3 regions of the Cupriavidus necator N-1 genome follow, and region 2 is predicted to be linked to each of the others. Evidence: predicted binding sites of a transcription regulator. Region 2 holds the regulator's gene; each other region holds the start of a gene.
What was found. The regulator HrcA, encoded in region 2, represses chaperone genes, less so after heat shock. The targets are predictions, from matches to a motif close to TTAGCACTCNNNNNNNNNGAGTGCTAA.
Positions count from the first base shown of each region.

Region 1: rpoH (RNA polymerase sigma factor RpoH) is a predicted target of HrcA. The motif match lies at 4,300-4,326, and genes of this name have one in related genera.
Region 3: groES (co-chaperone GroES) is a predicted target of HrcA. The motif match lies at 3,033-3,059, and genes of this name have one in related genera.

Region 1 covers NC_015726.1:363,034-369,262, reverse strand. The annotation lists gene CNE_RS01845 (CmpA/NrtA family ABC transporter substrate-binding protein) at 1-301, shown strand, start outside; gene ntrB (nitrate ABC transporter permease) at 353-1,258, shown strand; gene CNE_RS01835 (ABC transporter ATP-binding protein) at 1,277-2,080, shown strand; gene ybiB (DNA-binding protein YbiB) at 2,176-3,168, shown strand; gene CNE_RS01825 (pirin family protein) at 3,188-4,063, opposite strand; gene rpoH (RNA polymerase sigma factor RpoH) at 4,404-5,330, shown strand; gene CNE_RS01815 (SCO family protein) at 5,437-6,057, opposite strand; gene cyoE (heme o synthase) at 6,186-6,229, opposite strand, start outside.
Region 2 covers NC_015726.1:1,102,188-1,108,416, forward strand. The annotation lists gene mprA (MprA protease, GlyGly-CTERM protein-sorting domain-containing form) at 1-1,049, opposite strand, end outside; gene CNE_RS05215 (hypothetical protein) at 1,158-1,607, opposite strand; gene recN (DNA repair protein RecN) at 1,657-3,411, opposite strand; gene CNE_RS05225 (NAD kinase) at 3,478-4,395, opposite strand; gene hrcA (heat-inducible transcriptional repressor HrcA) at 4,498-5,532, shown strand; gene hemH (ferrochelatase) at 5,639-6,229, shown strand, end outside.
Region 3 covers NC_015726.1:718,161-724,389, reverse strand. The annotation lists gene CNE_RS03470 (metallophosphoesterase) at 47-832, shown strand; gene groL (chaperonin GroEL) at 949-2,592, opposite strand; gene groES (co-chaperone GroES) at 2,638-2,928, opposite strand; gene CNE_RS03455 (SulP family inorganic anion transporter) at 3,276-5,027, shown strand; gene CNE_RS03450 (hypothetical protein) at 5,325-5,735, shown strand; gene CNE_RS03445 (MltF family protein) at 5,918-6,229, shown strand, end outside.

The DNA.
Region 1 (6,229 bases), 740 kb from region 2:
GACCTGGGACGACCCCGACGCGATGAAGTTCTACCAGGACGGCAGCGCCAACTACCCGTACCTGTCCGACGGCATGTGGTTCCTGACCCAGCACAAGCGCTGGGGCCTGCTGAAGGAACATCCGGACTATCTCGCCGTGGCCAGGCAGGTCAACCGCATCGACGTCTACAAGCAGGCCGCCGCCGCCGCCCAGGTGCCGCTGCCCAAGAGCGACATGCGCAGCGCCAAGCTGATCGACGGCGTGGTCTGGGACGGCAAGGACCCCAAGGCCTACGCCGACGGTTTCAAGATCAAGGCCTGACGCAAGCCTTTCCCCACTGATCCGCAGTGCCCCTGACGAAAGGAGCCAGACGTGAATGCCATAGCCCACACTACGCCCGATGGTGCAACCGTAGCCGCCAGCGCCGACCCCGACACCAAGGAGCGGGCGCGCCGGCGCGAGCAGGAAATCGCCGCGCAGGCCCGGCGTGCGCAACGCCGCGAAGCGGTCGCCGCGCCGGTGCTCAAGGCCGTGCCGCCGGTACTGGGTTTTGCCCTGTTCGTGCTGGCCTGGCACGGCATCGCCACGATGATCCCGGCCATCCCCACGCCGCAGGCCACATGGAACGCCGCGGTGCCGCTGTTTGCCGACCCGTTCTACCGCAACGGGCCCAATGACCAGGGCATCGGCTGGAACGTGCTGGCATCGCTGGCGCGCGTCGCGGCGGGCTTCGGCCTGGCCGCGCTGGTCGGCATCCCGGCCGGCTTCCTGATCGGGCGCTTTGCCTTCCTGAACGCGATGACCGCGCCGGTGATCAGCCTGCTGCGCCCGGTCTCGCCGCTGGCGTGGCTGCCGATCGGCCTGCTGCTGTTCAAGGCCGCCAACCCGGCCGCGATCTGGGCGATCTTTATCTGCTCAATCTGGCCGATGGTGATCAACACCGCGGTGGGCGTCACGCGCGTGCCGCAGGACTACCTGAACGTGGCGCGCGTGCTGGACCTGTCGGAATGGAAGGTATTCACGCGGGTGCTGTTCCCCGCAGTGCTGCCCTACATGCTGACCGGCGTGCGGCTGTCGATCGGCACCGCGTGGCTGGTGATTGTCGCGGCCGAGATGCTGACCGGCGGCACCGGCATCGGCTTCTGGCTGTGGGACGAATGGAACAACCTGAAGGTCGAGCACATCGTGATCGCGATCTTCGTGATCGGCATCATCGGGCTGCTGCTCGAGCACGCGCTGCTGGCGCTGGCCCGGCGCTTCAGCTACGGCGCCAACTGATACGCGGGGAGAATCGCCATGGACAAGTTCGTCAGCATCGAAAACGTCGGCCAGACCTTCAAGACCCGCAAGGGCCCGTTCGTCGCCCTGCGCGATATCAACCTGCAGATCGCCGAGGGCGAGTTCATCACGCTGATCGGCCATTCCGGCTGCGGCAAGTCCACACTGCTGAACCTGGTCGCGGGACTGGCCACGCCCACCACCGGCGCGCTGATCTGCGCCGGGCGCGAGATCGCCGGGCCGGGGCCAGAGCGCGCGGTGGTGTTCCAGAACCATTCGCTGCTGCCGTGGCTGACGTGCTTCGAGAACGTCTACCTGGGCGTGGAGCGCGTCTTCGCCGCCAACGAGAGCAAGCCGCAGCTCAAGGCGCGCACGCATGACACGCTGGCGCTGGTGGGCCTGACGCACGCCGAGAACAAGTACCCGCATGAAATCTCCGGCGGCATGAAGCAGCGCGTGGGCATTGCCCGCGCGCTGGCGATGGCGCCCAAGGTGCTGCTGATGGACGAACCCTTCGGCGCGCTCGATGCGCTCACGCGCGCACACCTGCAGGACGAGCTGATCAAGATCGTGGCGCGCACCCGCAGCACGGTGGTGATGGTGACCCACGATGTCGACGAGGCCGTGCTGCTGGCCGACCGCATCGTCATGATGACCAACGGCCCGGCCGCGACCATCGGCGAGATCCTGAAGGTGGGCCTGCCGCGCCCGCGCGACCGCGTCGCGCTGGCCGATGACAAGGCCTACCACGCCTGCCGCACCGCGGTGCTGGACTTCCTCTACCGCAAGCAGCGCAACCCGGCGCTGCAGGAAGCCGCGTAGTGTCCTCAGGAGGCGATGCGCGGTGACCGCCGGCGGTGGGCGCGGCGGCCTGGCTCCGCTATCATGAACCCAGAACAGACTACCCCCACGCCGCCATGACCACGCCAGCCACGTCCTTCCCTGCTGCCCGCTATATCAAGGAGATCGGCCGCGGCGTCAACGGCGCGCGCGCGCTGCCCCGCGATGACGCGCAGGCCCTGTTCGACGCCATGCTGGCCGGGCGCGTCTCCGACCTGGAGCTTGGCGCCATCCTGATGGCCTACCGCATCAAGGGCGAGGCCCCGCACGAGCTGGCGGGCATGCTGGAAGCCGCCCATGCGCACTGCCAGCCGCTGCCGGCGCCGCCTGACCGGCAGGTGGTGGTGATCCCCAGCTACAACGGCGCGCGCAAGCAACCCAACCTGGTGCCGCTGCTGGCGCTGCTGCTGGCGCGCGAAGATGTCCCCGTGCTGGTGCACGGCACGCGCCTGTTCAATGGCCGCGTGACTAGCATGACGCTGTTCGAGGCCCTGGGCGTGCCCTTGTGCGCGACGACCGACGAGGCCTCGGCACGGCTGCGCGAGGGCAGCGACCTCGGGCCGCTGGCGGTGCTGCCGGTGGATGTGCTGTCGCCCGGGCTGTCGCAGCTGCTGGAGCGGCGCACCGTGATCGGCCTGCGCAATTCGGCGCATACGGTGGCCAAGATGCTGCAGCCGGTGGGCGAGCATTCGCCCGCGGAAGGGTTGCGCCTGTACAGCTACACCCACCCCGAATACCGCGAGACGCTGACCGACTACTTCTCGCATGAGCCCGCCAACGTGCTGCTGGCACGCGGCACCGAGGGCGAAGTGGTGGCCGATGCGCGCCGCACCAGCCGCATCGACTGGCTGCATGAGGGGCACCAGCAGACGCTGGTCGATCCGGCCGTGGGTTCACTGGCCGAAGTGCCTGAACTGCCGCCCGGCAGCGACGCCGGCCAGACCGTGGCCTGGATCCGGCGCGTGCTGGACGGCGCGGCGCCGGTGCCGGCACCGATCGCGATCCAGGTCGATGCCATCCGCGAATGCCTGCGGCAAGGCACCCACGTGACCTGGGCCAGCCCGGTCTGAGCCAGCCCCGGGACCGCTGTCAGGCCTTGCGCGGAGGCAGCGGGATGCGCTCGGTCTCGCCCGGCACGTGCGGGAACTGATCGTCCTCCCAGCGCTGGGCGGCAGCCTCGATCGCCACCTTGCTGCTGGCAACGAAATTCCAGTAGATAAAGCGGTGCCCGTCGGTCGGGTCGCCGCCCAGCAGCATCACGCGCGACGGCGCCGTGGCCGTCAGCGTCGCGGGCTGGCCCGGCGTGAGCACCACCATATGCTCGGCCGGCAGCGGTTCGCCGTCGAGCGCCACCGCGCCATCCACCGGATAGATGCCCCGCTCGGCATGATCGGCCGGGATCTCCACGCTCGCGCCCGCATCCAGCTCGATCGCCACATACAGGGTGCGGCTGAAGACTTTGACCGGAGAGATCTGGCCAAAGGCATCGCCCGCAATCACCACCATGCGCACGCCCGGCCGCTCGATCCGCGGCAGCGTGGCGGCGGGATGGTGGAAGAACGACGGCTCGGCACCCTCATGCTCCTGCGGCAGTGCCACCCAGGTCTGGATGCCGTGCAGGCGGGCACCGGCGGGGCGCACATGCTCGGGCGAGCGTTCCGAGTGCACGATGCCACGCCCGGCGGTCATCCAGTTGACGTCGCCCGGGCGGATCGCCTGGTCGCTGCCCAGGCTGTCGCGATGGATGATCTCGCCCTCGAACAGGTAGGTGACCGTGGCCAGCCCGATATGGGGATGCGGACGCACATCAGCGCCGGCGCCCGGCGGCAGCTGCACCGGCCCCATATGGTCAAAGAAGATAAACGGCCCGACGGTCTGGGTAGCGGCGGCGGGCAACAGCCGGCGCACGGTAAAATCGCCCAGGTCGCGCACATGCGGCTTGAGCAAGTGTTCGATAGCAGACATAACTCCTCCGGTGGAATGAGAGAGGCTCGCAAGGATGCCAGCGCGCCGCAGGTGGGTCGAGTGTAGCCGCTGCTGCAACAAATCATTGCAGCAGCGGGCAGAACCCCCGTGCCCCGCGCCGCTCTAATATCCTGTGCGCCGAACCGTGGGTATCGTTTCCGCCGCTCGAAGCGGTAAGTAGCTATGCTATCCGCAAGAGCAATCGAGTGGAACTATCACGGCCATCGGGACTCCAATTAGCACTCACCCGGCCTGAGTGCTAATATGTGTTGCAGTGCCGCCGACCCAAGAGGCGCGGCACACCGGCAACCGAACCGCCGGATGCGAAAGGAGCCATTGAGTGAACGCAGTCTTGTCTGCCGACCAAACCCTGAATAACCGTCTGCCGACGGCACCCCGGAGCACGGGCAGCTTTGCGCTGGCCTTCCCGGCCACCGTTGGCAACCTCGACAGCTATATCCAGGCTGTCCACCGGATTCCGCTGTTGACCGCGGAGGAAGAGCAGCGCCTGGCGCGCGAGCTCCGCGACCACGACTCCGTTGATGCTGCCCGCCAGATGGTGATGTCCCACCTGCGCCTGGTGGTGTCGATTGCCCGCCAGTACCTGGGCTACGGCCTGCCCCACGCCGACCTGATCCAGGAAGGCAATATCGGCCTGATGAAGGCGGTCAAGCGCTTCGACCCCGACCAGGGCGTGCGCCTGGTGTCGTACGCGATGCACTGGATCAAGGCCGAGATCCACGAATACGTGCTGAAGAACTGGCGCATGGTCAAGGTGGCCACCACCAAGGCCCAGCGCAAGCTGTTCTTCAACCTGCGCAGCCACAAGCAGGGCGCGCACACGTTCACGCCGGAACAGGTCGAGGCCGTGGCGCGCGAGCTGAACGTCAAGCCCGAAGAAGTGATGGAGATGGAAACCCGCCTGTCGGGCGGCGACCTGGCGCTGGAAGGCCAGATCGACGACGGCGAAGAGGAATTCGCCCCCATCGCCTACCTGGCGGACAACCACAACGAGCCCACCCGCGTGCTGGAAGCCAAGCGCCACGACCGCATGCAGGTCGAGGGTCTGGAAGAGGCGCTGGCCAAGCTGGACGAACGCAGCCGCCGCATCATCGAGGCGCGCTGGCTGCACGTCGAGGACGATGGCTCGGGCGGCTCCACGCTGCATGAGCTGGCTGACGAGTTCGGCGTCTCGGCCGAGCGCATCCGCCAGATCGAGGCCGCGGCCATGAAGAAGATGAAGGGGGCGCTGCAGGCGTTCGCCTGACCCGCTCCCCCAGCCATGCAAAAGGCCGGTCCACTGGACCGGCCTTTTTGTTGCCCGCGAGGGGACAAGTGCGACGTTATGCCGCACCCCTTCCCTCCCTTTCACATCACGACAGCAGCTGTTTCAGGTCGTGCGCGATCGGATCCGGACCCTGGCCGTGGCGGATGAACAGCCGCAGCTTGCCCTCCGGATCGAACACATAGCTACCCGCGGAGTGGTCCACCGTGTAGTTGCTCGGGGAGCTGCCCGGCACCTTGGCATAGAACACCTTGAAGTCCTTGGTCACCTTCTGCAGTGCGGCTTCGTCGGCCGGGCGCAACCCCAGGAAGCGCGCATCGAAGGCCGGCACGTACTGGGCCAGCAGCGCCTGCGTGTCGCGTTCCGGATCGACCGTGACGAACAGCACCTGCACGCGGTCGGCGTCCGGGCCCAGTTTCTCCATCACCGCCTTCAGTTCGGCCATCGTGGTCGGGCACACGTCCGGGCAGTGGGTGTAGCCGAAGAACATCACCACCGCCTTGCCCTTGAAGTCGGCGATGGTGCGCACCTTGCCGTGATGGTCGGTCAGCGAGAAGTCCTTGCCAAAGTCCGCCGCGCCGGTGATGTCGACATTGCGGAACGAGGCCTTCTGCTGCCCGCAGGCAGCCACGGCCAGCGCAAGCGCGGCCAGCAGGGAAAAGCGGCGGAAGGCGGCGAACAGGCCGGAGGCGGGGCTTAGGCGGGGCATGCGGCGGAAACCGGTCAGGGGTGGGAGGAAACGGCGGCACCGGAGGGCGGCGACATCACGCAGTATCGCCGATCGTGCCGCCACGCTGCGCCGGCCGCGACAAGATGCCGCAGCCGGTGGGCCCCAGGTCAGACCTGGGGCACGAACTTGAAGTAGTGGTCGACCAGCAGCG
Region 2 (6,229 bases):
TTGCCGGCGGCGGCCACCACCACCACGCCGCGCGCGTTCAGGTCGTTGACGGCCTGTTGCTCAATGCTGCTGCAGGTGCCGCCGCCGAGGCTGATATTGACCACGCGCGCCGGCGTCGCATTGGCCGGCACGTTGGGTACCGACAAGCCGCCGGCCCAGCGCATGGCGTCGACGGTATCGGACAGCAGCGCGCCGCAGCGGCCCGAGACGCGCACGGGCAGGATGCGCGCGTTCCAGTCGACGCCCGCGATGTCCTGCGCATTGTTGGTCTGCGCGCCCAGCACGCTCGCCACGCGCGTGCCGTGCCAGCTGTTGTTGGTCGCCGTCTGCGTGGGCGTTGAACTGCCCGGGCAGGTGAAGTTGGCCGGGACATTGTCGCCGGCGTCGGTGGCATCGGCGTCGCGGCCGTCGCCGTCATTGGAAATGGTGCTGCTGCTGATGAAGTCGTAGCCCGGCAACACGCGCGCCGCCAGGTCGGGGTGCGGCAGGATGCCGGTGTCCACCACCGCGATCACCACGCCGCTGCTGCCGCGGCTGCGGTCCCACGCGCGCGGCAGGTTGACGCCGCCCACCGCCGTGCCGGTACCCATCAGGTAAGGCTGGCGCGAGATGAACTCGGGATCGTTGGGCAGGGTGTCGTGCAGCTTCAGCCAGCGGTCGGGCACGGCATCGGCGATGCGTGGGTCCTGGCGCAGCCGGGCCGCCGCGGCTTCCGGGTCGGCAGCGAGTGCGTCGGGCACCTGCAGCAGGTGCAGGTTGCCGCCCATGGCGCGGCGCGCCGTGACGGCAATGCCGGTGCGCTCGCTCAGCTGCTTGAGCGCATCCGCCGCGGCTGCAGGCGTCTTGCTGCTGCCATCGCTGGCGGTGCCATTGGCGCCGTCACGCCAGCGCACGATGATCTGGCCAGTGTAGGCGGGTGCGGCATGGGCGCCGGCAGCCAGTGCCGCGCTGGCCGGCATCACGCCGCACACAGCGGCGGCGAAGACAATGGCCCGCCAACGGCGGGTCACGGGGCTGCTACGGAAGTCGGACTGCGCGGGTTGCGGCATGTATTCCTCCTGGGGCGTAGCGCGCGAGGGGCTTGTTATGTAGCGAATACGATCCAGCGTGGTTGCGCAAGGGCAACCGAAGGCTTAAGTCCTGTCGTGCATCCGGGCTCAGCTCTGCGGCATGTCGCGGCTGGTGGGAATGTTGCGGTTGGGCTTGAGCACGCGGTCGGGCTCGGCGGTCTCGATGCGGGGCGTGGCGCGCAGGGTCTCGACCGCCTGGTCGAGGGTGGCATCCGCCGACGGCGAGATCGCGGTGACCAGCCAGACGCCGCCGGACATCGGGCGCTTGACCACGTAGCGGATCGGGCCCTTGATCTCGGCCAGCAGCTTGCCGGCGTCCTCCGACAGGTTCACCGCGGGCGGCTTGAAGCGCACCATGATGTCGCCCAGGGAACGGTCGTCGCTGATGCTGCCCGGCGGCGGGGCCGAGGACTTAGGCTGGGCCTGGCAGGCGGACAGCGCCAGCAGTGCGGCCGATGCGGCGGTGGCGATGGCCAGCACGGCGCGCAGCGATGCGCGCGGGCGTTGCCGGAGGCCGGCTTGCGCTTGGCGGGTCATGGTGAAGCTCCTGTCAGTATATGGATTGGCGCACGTGCGGGGGCGGCTTTCAGCCGGCGGCGCGGCGGCTGCGCCGGCCATCCTTGCCGCCCGTGCCGCGTGCGGGCTGGCTGCCCTGGCCGCCGGCCATGCCTTGCGCCAGCATTTCTTCCGCATGTTGCAGCGTGGTGGCGGTGACAGTGGCGCCGCCCAGCATGCGGGCGGTCTCGACCACGCGCCCGGCGGGGTCCAGCACCCGGATGCGCGAGCGTGTGACCGAGCCGTCGCCTGCATCGGTGGTTTCCTTGCTGACCAGCAGGTGGGTGCCGGCCTGCGCCGCCACTTGCGGCAGGTGCGTCACGCACAGCACCTGGCGCGCGCGGCCGAGCTCCTGCAGGCGCCGGCCGACCACTTCGGCCACCGCACCGCCGATGCCGGTATCGACCTCGTCGAAGATCAGCGTGGGCGTGGGCGAGGCCTCGCTGGTGATCACCGAGATCGCCAGGCTGATACGCGCCAGTTCGCCGCCCGAGGCCACCCGGGCCAGTGGCCGCGGGCTCACGCCGGCATGGCCGGCGACCAGGAATTCGACCTGCTCCAGTCCATGGCTCTGGCCTTCGTCGAGCGCATTGAGTGCGGCGACAAAGCTGCCGCCGGCCATCGACAGGCCCTGCATGGCGTCGGTGACCGCGGCGGACAGCGCCTGCGCGGCCTGCTTGCGGGCGTGGCTGAGATGCTGTGCCAGGGTCAGGTAGGCGGCCTTGGCCGCGGCCTCGCGCGCCATCACCTTGTTCAGGTCCTGCGCGGCCTGCAGGTCGTCCAGCTGCTGGCGGCGGGCCACCAGCTCGTCGGGCAGTTGCTCGGGCGGCAGGCGGTACTTGCGCGCGGTGGCGTGCAGCGCCTGCATGCGTTCGTCCACGGCCTGCAGCCGCTCGGGATCGAGTTCGAGCCGGTCGACATAGCGCATGAGCGAGTGCGCGGCTTCCTCGGCCTGCATCTGCGCAGGCTCGAGCGCGGCCAGCACGTCGCGCAGCGCGGGATCGACATCGGCAAGCTGCTGCAGCTTGTGCACGATGGTATTCAGCGCCGACAGCACCGAGCCGTCGGCCTCGGACAGTGCGTCGAGCGCGGCGCGGCTGCCGTCGATCAGGCCGGCGGCATGCGACAGCCGGTTGTACTCGGACTGGATCTCTTCCCATTCGCCCGGCTGCGGGTTGAGCTTGTCCAGTTCGCCGACCTGCCATTCCAGCCGTTCTCGTTCGAGCTGCATCTCGCGCGACTGGTGTTCTACCGCCTCGCGCTGGCGCACGCAGGCACGCCAGGCGCGCCAGGCCTCGGCCACGGCGCCGGCCTGCTGGGTGAGGCCGGCGTGGGCGTCGAACAGCAGCCGCTGCGCGTCGGGGCGCAGCAGCAGCTGGTGCGCGTGCTGGCCGTGGATGTCGACCAGCTGGTCGCCGACTTCGCGCAGCTGCGCCAGGGTGGCGGCGGCGCCGTTAATAAAGGCCTTGCTGCGGCCGCCGGCATCGACCGTGCGGCGCAGCAGCACGGTATGCACGCCGTCTTCCGCTTCGCTGTTGAGCTCGCGCTCGGCCAGCCAGGCATCCAGTGCCGGGTGGGTCGAGAAGGTGGCGCTGACGCTGGCGCGCGGGGCGCCTTCGCGCACCACGCCGGCATCGGCGCGTTCGCCCAGCACCAGCGCCAGGGCATCGATCAGGATGGATTTGCCGGCGCCGGTCTCGCCGGTGAAGACGGTGAAGCCAGTGGTGAAGTCCAGGTCGAGCGTATCGACGATGACGAAATCGCGGATGGACAGGCTGCGCAGCATCGTGGCGTGGAAGGTAGTCGGTCCGATGGGTTCGGGCTCAGGCTTGAGGGGCGGCTTGATACTGGCTCAGAGGCGATTGTCTTCGGAAGGATACTCGTGCCAGTGCAGCTTCTTGCGCAGCGTGGCGTAGTAGTTGTAGCCGACCGGGTGCAGCAGGTTGATGGATTTTTCGGAGCGCCGCACCACGATGCGGTCGCCCGGCAGCAGCGAGGTCAGCGACTGCATGTCGAAGTTGACGCTGGCGTCGCGCGCGCTGGCCACCTCGATGGTGACCTCGGCGTCGTGCGGCAGCACGATCGGGCGGTTGGACAGCGCGTGCGGGGCGATCGGCACCAGCACCACGCCCGACAGCGTCGGATGCAGGATCGGGCCGCCGGCGGACAGCGCGTAGGCGGTGGACCCGGTGGTGGTCGACACGATCAGCCCGTCCGAGCGCTGGTTGTACATGAAATGGCCGTCCACCGACACCGCCAGCTCGACCATGCCGGAGATGCCCGAGCGGTTCACCACCACGTCGTTCAGGGCCAGCGCGGAGAAGATGTCCATGTCGTCGCGCACCACGCGCGATTCCAGCAGCAGGCGGGTCTCGGCCTCGTACCGGCCGTCGAGCATGTCGGGCAGCACGGTGTGCGCGTCTTCCAGCGCGATGTCGGTCATGAAGCCCAGCCGCCCGTGGTTGACGCCGATCAGCGGCACGTCGTAGCCGGCCAGCTGGCGGGCGATGCCCAGCAGCGTGCCGTCGCCGCCCAGCACCACGGCCACGTCGGCCTGCCGGCCGATCTCCTCGGCGGACAGGGCAGGGTAGCCGGTTAGCCCGGTGGCCAGCGCGGTTTCGCGCTCGAACACCACGTCCTGCCCGTTGCGCAGGATATAAGAGGCGATCTCCTCCAGCGGCCCTTCGATGCCGGCAGTGGAGTACCGGCCCACCAGGGCGACGGTCTTGAACGAAGTGCGCACGGCGCTGGCTTTCGGGGGGGCGGACATGCGTGGATTAGACCATACCGCCATGACGGTTGTCAGCAGGCGCGGACGGGCGGCCCAGGCCGCCCGCCAGAAGGTCCAAAACTTGCGTAAAATCGGGGCATCATGGATGAACGCTCCAAAACGCTGCTCAAGACCCTGATCGAGCGCTATATTGCCGAAGGGCAGCCGGTCGGTTCCCGCACCCTGTCGAAGTACTCGGGGCTGGACCTGTCGCCTGCGACGATTCGCAATGTGATGTCCGATCTGGAGGAAATGGGCTTTATTGCCAGCCCGCACACCTCGGCCGGCCGTATCCCGACCCCGCGCGGCTACCGGCTGTTCGTCGATTCGATGCTGACGGCCAAGCCGCTGGAGCGCAACGCCGACCTGGCCGAGCTGACCGGCCAGATCCAGGACCAGCTCGGCGGCCAGCAACTGGGGCCGCAGCGCATGATCACGGCGGCGGCGCGCACGCTGTCCAACCTGTCGCACTTCGCCGGCGTGGTGATGACGCCGCGCCGCGCGCAGGCGTTCCGGCAGATCGAATTCATGCGGCTGTCGGACAAGCGCATCCTGCTGATCATCGTCAGCCCCGAGGGCGACGTGCAGAACCGCATCATCCAGACCGAGCTGTCATACACGCCGGCCCAGCTGATCGAGGCGGCCAACTTCTTCAACTCGCACTATGCCGGCATGAGCTTCGACACGGTGCGCGGCCACCTGCGGGTGGAACTGCAGGACCTGCGCCGCGACATGTCGCAGCTGATGCAGGCCGCGGTCGAGGCCGGCAGCGTCGCCGAGGACGAGGACGACGACCACGTCTTTATCAGCGGCGAGCGCAAGCTGCTGGAAGTGGAAGACCTGGCCTCCAGCATGGACAAGCTGCGGCGCCTGTTCGACGTGTTTGAGCACAAGACCAGCCTGTTGCAGCTGCTGGACGTGTCCAGCCATGCGCAGGGCGTGCAGATCTTTATCGGCGGCGAAAGCCGGCTGGTGCCGATCGAAGACATGGCGGTCATCACCGCCCCGTACGAGGTTGACGGCCAGATCGTCGGCACGCTTGGCGTGATCGGCCCCACGCGCATGGCGTATGAGCGCGTGATCCCCATCGTCGACATCACCGCGCGCTTGCTGTCCAGCGCCCTGAGCCAGAACTAGTGCAAAGACTGGCTGGTCTGACAAGCAGTTCCATTCCTACCTAGCGCGGCAATCGCCGGTGCGCCGCACCGGCGCCATCCCGGCACCGTGCCAACCCGGAAGCGACATGACGTTTTCTCCCGAACCGGCCTACCAGCACGGCCACGCGCCGCGCACGGCGATCCTGCTGGTCAACCTGGGCACCCCGGACGCACCCACGCCCAAGGAGGTGGGGCGCTACCTGAAGGAATTCCTGTCCGACCCGCGCGTGGTCGAGATCCCGCGCGTGGCCTGGCTGCCGCTGTTGCATGGGGTGATCCTGCCGCTGCGATCGCGCGCCTCGGCGCTGAAGTATGAATCGATCTGGCTGCGCGAGGCCCATATGACGGGCTCGCCGCTGCTGGTCTACAGCGAGCGCCAGGCCCATGCGCTGCAGCGGCTGCTGAACCAGCATGGCCATGAAGTGACGGTCGCGTGCGCAATGCGCTACGGCAACCCGTCGATCGCCTCGGTGCTGGAGGCGCTGCGCCGGCAGGGCTGCGAGCAGGTGCTGGTGCTGCCGATGTATCCGCAGTACTCGGGCACCACCACGGCCACGGCCTTCGACGAGGTGTTCCGGGTGCTGGGCCAGTGGCGCAACCAGCCCGAGCTGCGGCTGGTCAAGCATTTCCATGACCACCCGGCCTATATCTCGGCGCTGCACCAGCAGGTCGGCGCC
Region 3 (6,229 bases), 380 kb from region 2:
GCCGTAGCGGCCCATGCAGCGAGCCCCATGCGCCTCCGGAGTCTCCATGAAGCTACGCATCCTGAGCGACCTCCACATCGAGCACAACATGCCGCAGGCCGTGCCCGCCTGCGATGCCGACGTCGTGGTGCTGGCCGGCGACATCGCCAACGGGCGCGACGGCATCGACTGGGCCGCGCGCACCTTCAGCCAGCCGGTGGTCTACGTGCCCGGCAATCACGAATACTACGAAAGCAACTTCGATACCGTGGATCGCCTGATGGCCGAAGCCACCGAGGCGCACCCAGGCATACAGGTGCTCAATGGCACAGTGGCCGAATTCAACGGCGCCCACGGACGGGTACGCATCATCGGCACCACCTGGTGGACTGACTACACCCTGTTCGGGACTGACCGGCGCGATGACGCGATGCAGGCTTGCGCGGCGGTGATGCTGGACCACCGGCTGATCGAACTCCACGGCGACGACGGCCGTGCGCGCCATTTCACACCCCAGGACGCGCTGGCGCGCCACCAGGCCGCGTCGGCCTGGCTGGCGGCGCAGCTGGCGCTGCCCTACGATGGCAAGACCGTGGTGGTTACGCACCACGGCCCTGACCTGGGCAGCCTGGACCCGCGCTACTCGCACGACCTGGTCTCCGGCGGCTTCCTGTCGCGCCGGCCCGACCTGGTAGCAAAGGCGGACCTGTGGATCCACGGACATACCCACACCAGCTTCGACTACTGCATCGACGATTCGCGCGTGGTCTGCAACCCCCGCGGCTACGTCAGCCGCCGCACCGGCGAGCTGGAAAACAAGCGCTTCGACTGGTGCTGCGTGGTCGAGGTCTGACCTGGCGGCTCGAGCGCGAGACCGCTGCGGCGCCCCAAAGAAAAACCCCCGCGGGCTCGCGCCCGCGGGGGTTTTTCAAGACAGCCTGCCCGTGAGGGCAGTCGGTCGGCAATGATTTACATCATGCCTTCCATGCCGCCCATGCCGCCCATGCCGCCCGGCATTGCCGGAGCCGACTCTTCCTTCGGCGATTCGGCAACTGCGCAGTCCGTGGTCAGCATCAGCGAAGCCACCGAAGCGGCGTTCTGCAGTGCGGTGCGGGTGACCTTGGTCGGGTCCAGCACGCCCATTTCCACCAGGTCGCCGTACTCGCCCGAAGCCGCGTTGTAGCCGTAGTTGCCCTTGCCTTCGATAACCTTGGCAACGACCACCGAAGCTTCTTCACCGGCGTTCAGCACGATCTGGCGCAGCGGCTCTTCCATGGCACGCAGCACGATCTTGATACCGGCGTTCTGGTCGGCGTTTTCGCCGGTCAGTGCCGAGATCGCAGCGCGGGCACGCAGCAGGGCCACACCACCGCCGGGGACGATGCCTTCTTCCACCGCAGCGCGGGTGGCGTGCAGGGCGTCTTCCACGCGGGCCTTCTTTTCCTTCATTTCGACTTCGGTGGCAGCGCCAACCTTGATCACGGCAACACCGCCGGCCAGCTTGGCCACGCGCTCTTGCAGCTTCTCACGGTCGTAGTCCGAGGTCGCTTCTTCGATCTGGGCGCGGATTTGCTTGACGCGGCCTTCGATCGCACCTGCGTCGCCGGCGCCGTCGATGATGATGGTGTTTTCCTTGCCGATCTCGATGCGCTTGGCCTGGCCCAGGTCGTTCAGGCCAGCCTTTTCCAGCGTCAGGCCGATTTCTTCAGCGATGACGGTGCCGCCGGTCAGGATGGCGATGTCTTCCAGCATGGCCTTGCGGCGGTCGCCGAAGCCCGGGGCCTTGACGGCGGCGGTCTTCAGGATGCCACGGATGTTGTTCACCACCAGGGTCGCCAGGGCTTCGCCCTCGACGTCTTCAGCGATGATCAGCAGCGGGCGGCCGGCCTTGGCCACTTGCTCCAGCACCGGCAGCAGGTCGCGGATGTTCGAGACCTTCTTGTCGAACAGCAGCACGAACGGGTTGTCCAGCTGGACAACCTGCTTTTCCGGGTTGTTGATGAAGTACGGCGACAGGTAGCCGCGGTCGAACTGCATGCCTTCCACGACTTCCAGCTCGTCGGCCAGCGACTTGCCGTCTTCAACCGTGATCACGCCTTCCTTGCCGACCTTGTCCATGGCTTCGGCAATGCGCTCACCGATCGAGGTGTCGCTGTTGGCCGAGATCGCGCCAACCTGGGCGATTTCCTTGCTGGTGGTGGTGGGCTTGCTGACCTTCTTCAGCTCTTCCACGGCGGCGGCAACAGCCTTGTCGATGCCGCGCTTCAGGTCCATCGGGTTCATGCCGGCGGCAACGAACTTCATGCCTTCGCGCACGATCGACTGGGCCAGCACGGTTGCGGTGGTGGTACCGTCACCGGCGTTGTCGCTGGTCTTGGAAGCGACTTCCTTGACCATCTGGGCGCCCATGTTCTGCAGCTTGTCCTTCAGCTCGATTTCCTTGGCCACGGACACGCCGTCCTTGGTCACGGTCGGGCCGCCGAAGCTGCGCTCCAGCACCACATTGCGGCCCTTCGGGCCCAGGGTCACCTTGACTGCGTTGGCGAGGATGTTCACGCCTTCGACCATCTTGGCACGTGCGGCGTCGCCGAACACTACGTCTTTAGCTGCCATTCTTGAATCTCCTGAAATCTGTACGGGTGGCGGTCAGTCGGTGAATTACTTGTTCACCACGGCCATGATGTCTTCTTCGCGCATGACCAGCAGTTCCTGGCCTTCCACCTTCACTGCCTGGCCGGCGTACTTGCCGAACAGCACGCGGTCGCCGACCTTGACGTCGAGGGCGATGTTGTTGCCCTTGTCATCCTTCTTGCCAGGACCGATTGCCAGTACTTCGCCTTGATCGGGCTTCTCGGCAGCGTTGTCGGGAATCACGATACCGGACGCGGTCTTGGTTTCGTTGTCCAGACGCTTCACGATCACGCGGTCGTGCAAAGGACGCAGATTCATACGGACTCCTAGATGCAAAGTGAGTTTTTAATCACAAATCGGCCGGCTACCGAGGCGACGGCCGTCTGAAATGTTCAGGTGCCGCAAGGGGCGCTTTCATGCTGTTAGCACTCACCCCCGGCGAGTGCTAATTATAGGGACGGGGTATGGTCATTTCAAGACAGGGACTTAATACGGGTTTTCCCTCGGACGTGAAATTCTCGTGGGATATGGCCTTGGAGAACTCCTGAAAGAGGAGCTTTAGCCACTTAATGTGCATTTGCCGCTCCGTGTAATTTCGACCAAACTGTACATGGGTCGCCGCACGACAACGACAAACATCAAGCCCGCCGCCCGGATCACCCTCCATGAACGTGGAATCCCACTCCCGTCGCCGCAACCGCGCCGGTGGCGATCCCTGCCGCACCTTGCGCAACTCGGCCGGCGTGCTTGCATTGCCGTGGCCCGAGTGGCTGCGTCACTACCACCGCGACTGGCTGAAGCCCGATGTCATGGCCGGGCTGACCGTTGCGGCAGTCGTCATCCCAAAGGCTCTCGCCTACGCCACCATCGCGGGCCTGCCGGTCGAGGTCGGACTCTATACGGTATTCGCGCCGATGCTGATCTACGCCATGCTGGGAACCTCGCGCCCGCTCAGCGTCAGCACCACGACCACGCTGGCGATCCTGGCAGCAGCCGCGCTTAGCGATACGACGACGGCAGGCGGTACCGCGAGCTTGCTGACGGCTTCGGCCACGCTCACCTGCCTCGTGGGCATCATCCTGGTCGCCGCGCGCTTGCTGCGCCTGGGCTTTGTTGCCGATTTCATCTCCGAGCCCGTCCTGGTCGGCTTCAAGGCCGGGATCGGGCTGGTGATCGTGGTGGACCAGCTTCCGAAGCTGCTCGGCATCCATTTCCAGAAGGGCGCGTTTTTCCACAACCTCGCAGCCATGGTCCAGGGCGTTCCCCACGCTTCGCTGGCAACCATGGCCGTTGGGGTCACGGTCCTGGCGCTGCTGATCGGCATGGAACGCCTGGTGCCGCGCGCGCCGGCACCGCTGATCGCGGTGGGGATCGGGATTGCGGCAGTCGGCCTGCTCGGGTTGCAGTCCCATGGCGTTGAAACCGTTGGCCATGTCCCGACTGGCCTGCCGCCCCTCACGCTGCCGGATCCCGATCTGATTATGCAGCTCCTGGTGCCGGCCATGGGCATTGCCCTGATGAGCTTTACGGAAACCATCGCAGCCGGACGCGCCTTCGTGCAGAGCGGCGAACCCGCGCCGGACCCGAACCGCGAGCTGCTGGCCACGGGGTTCGCCTGCCTGGGTGGCGCATTCCTCGGCGCGATGGCTGCCGGCGGCGGAACCACGCAGACCGCGGTGAACCGCCGCTGCGGCGCCAGATCGCAGCTGGCGGGACTGATCACCGCGGCCGTCGCGCTGGGCGCGATGCTGGTGCTGGCACCGCTGATCGGCCTGATGCCGGAGGCCGCGCTGGCGGCAGTGGTCATCGCCTATTCGGTGGGACTGATCCAGCCGGCGGAGTTTCGCGCCATCCTTGGCATCCGGCGCACGGAGTTCCTCTGGGCAGTGGTAGCCTGTGCCGGCGTCGTGCTGCTAGGGACGTTGAACGGCATTGCCGCCGCCATCATTGTTTCGCTGCTGGCGCTGGCCTACCAGACTTCCGATCCGCCAGTCTATGTCCTGGCACGCAAGCCCGGCACCAATGTATTCCGGCCGCAGTCCGCCGAGCATCCCGCCGACGTGACCTATCCCGGCATGGTGATGCTGAGGCCGGAGGGCCGCGTTTACTTCGCCAATGCGAGACACATCGGGCACAAGATGCGGCCCATCATTGCTGCAGCGAATCCCCGGGTGGTGGTGCTCGACCTTGTCGGCGTCTTTGACCTCGAGTACACGGCGCTGCGGATGCTAACGGAAGCCGAAAAGAAGATGCGCGAAGGCGGCGTGATGCTCTGGCTGGTGGAACTGAATCCCAATGTGCTGGAGATGGTTCGGCGGTCGTCCCTTGGGGACACACTCGGGCGCGAGCGCTTGTTCCAAAGCATGGATCTTGCGGTCGACCACTACCTTGCAAACCAGACCGCTACGCCCACCTGAAGCGCGATGGCGCTGGGCCAGCCATCGTACTGGCGCAAGGCGACATCGCCGAGCGCGAACCGTGGCGACGGATGGCGTGCGGCGTTGGCTCCGCTGTCGCAAGTGCGCAACATCTTCGTCACTGCGCGCTTGTAGGAGTATTCCGCCCCCGCTTCGGCGCTTGCCCGACAGCGCAACACCGCCTCGCTGCCTAGACTGAGGGCACCGTTGCATTCCCGTTTCGGCAGGGATGTGCGGCCTACGCCGCGCCGGCGCATCCGTCGCCGGCGTCTCGGACAACGACTCCGGAGGTTCTCCATGGATCTGAAACAGCCCGCTCGCCTTCCCAAGATCGTCGGCGCGATTGCCGCAGGACTGGCAGGCCTCACTTGCGCCACGGCGATTGCCCAGACACCGGCCAGCCCGGCCACGCCGGCAACTCCGGCCGCCGAGGGCATGCCGGCCACCCCGGCAACCCCAGCCGTCCCTGCCGCCGCGGCAGGCTCCCAAAGCGCATCGCCTGGCATGACCCAGGTTCAACCACCCAAGGATCCACTGGTCGAGCGCCGAGAGGCACGCCAGAAGGCCTCGGCCGAGTACAAGGCCAAGAAGAAGGCGGCCAAGGGCGAGTACAAGCAGGACGTCGGCGCTGCCAAGCAGGAGCGCAAGGTCGAGAACAAGGCTGCGGACGCAGTGGCCAAGGACCAGATGGCCGCGCCTAAGCAATAGCGCCAGCCGGCGCAGAACGAGGTGGCCGGGATCAGCCGGCCACCTTCATTTTTTTTGCCTGTCGTCTTCCCTCCTTTTGCCCGCGGGAACATCGGGGGTTGGCGGCTTGTAACAAGCCGGATCGCGCCTAGACTCGATAAGAGCAAGTCGCGCGCTTTTTCGCCCGGCTTGCCATCTGCGCCATGCCCGCTCTCCGTCCGCACCACTGGTTTACAGGCCTGCTCCTGTCAGGCCTGATGGCCGCGTTCAGCCTGGGCAGCACGTTTGCCGTAGCACAGCAGAAGCCGGCGCCGGCGTCGGCACCCGCGGCGGCGCCGGCTGCGAAAGCCGCGGCCGGCACGGCAGCGCCCGCGAAGCCGCGCGGGCTGAACCTGGCCAACAAGCCGCGCACCGGCGACTTCGACGTGATGGTCAACAGTCGCGTCATCCGCGTGCTGGTGCCTTACAGCCGCACCCTCTACTTCAGCGACAAGGGCCACGAGCGCGGAATTACC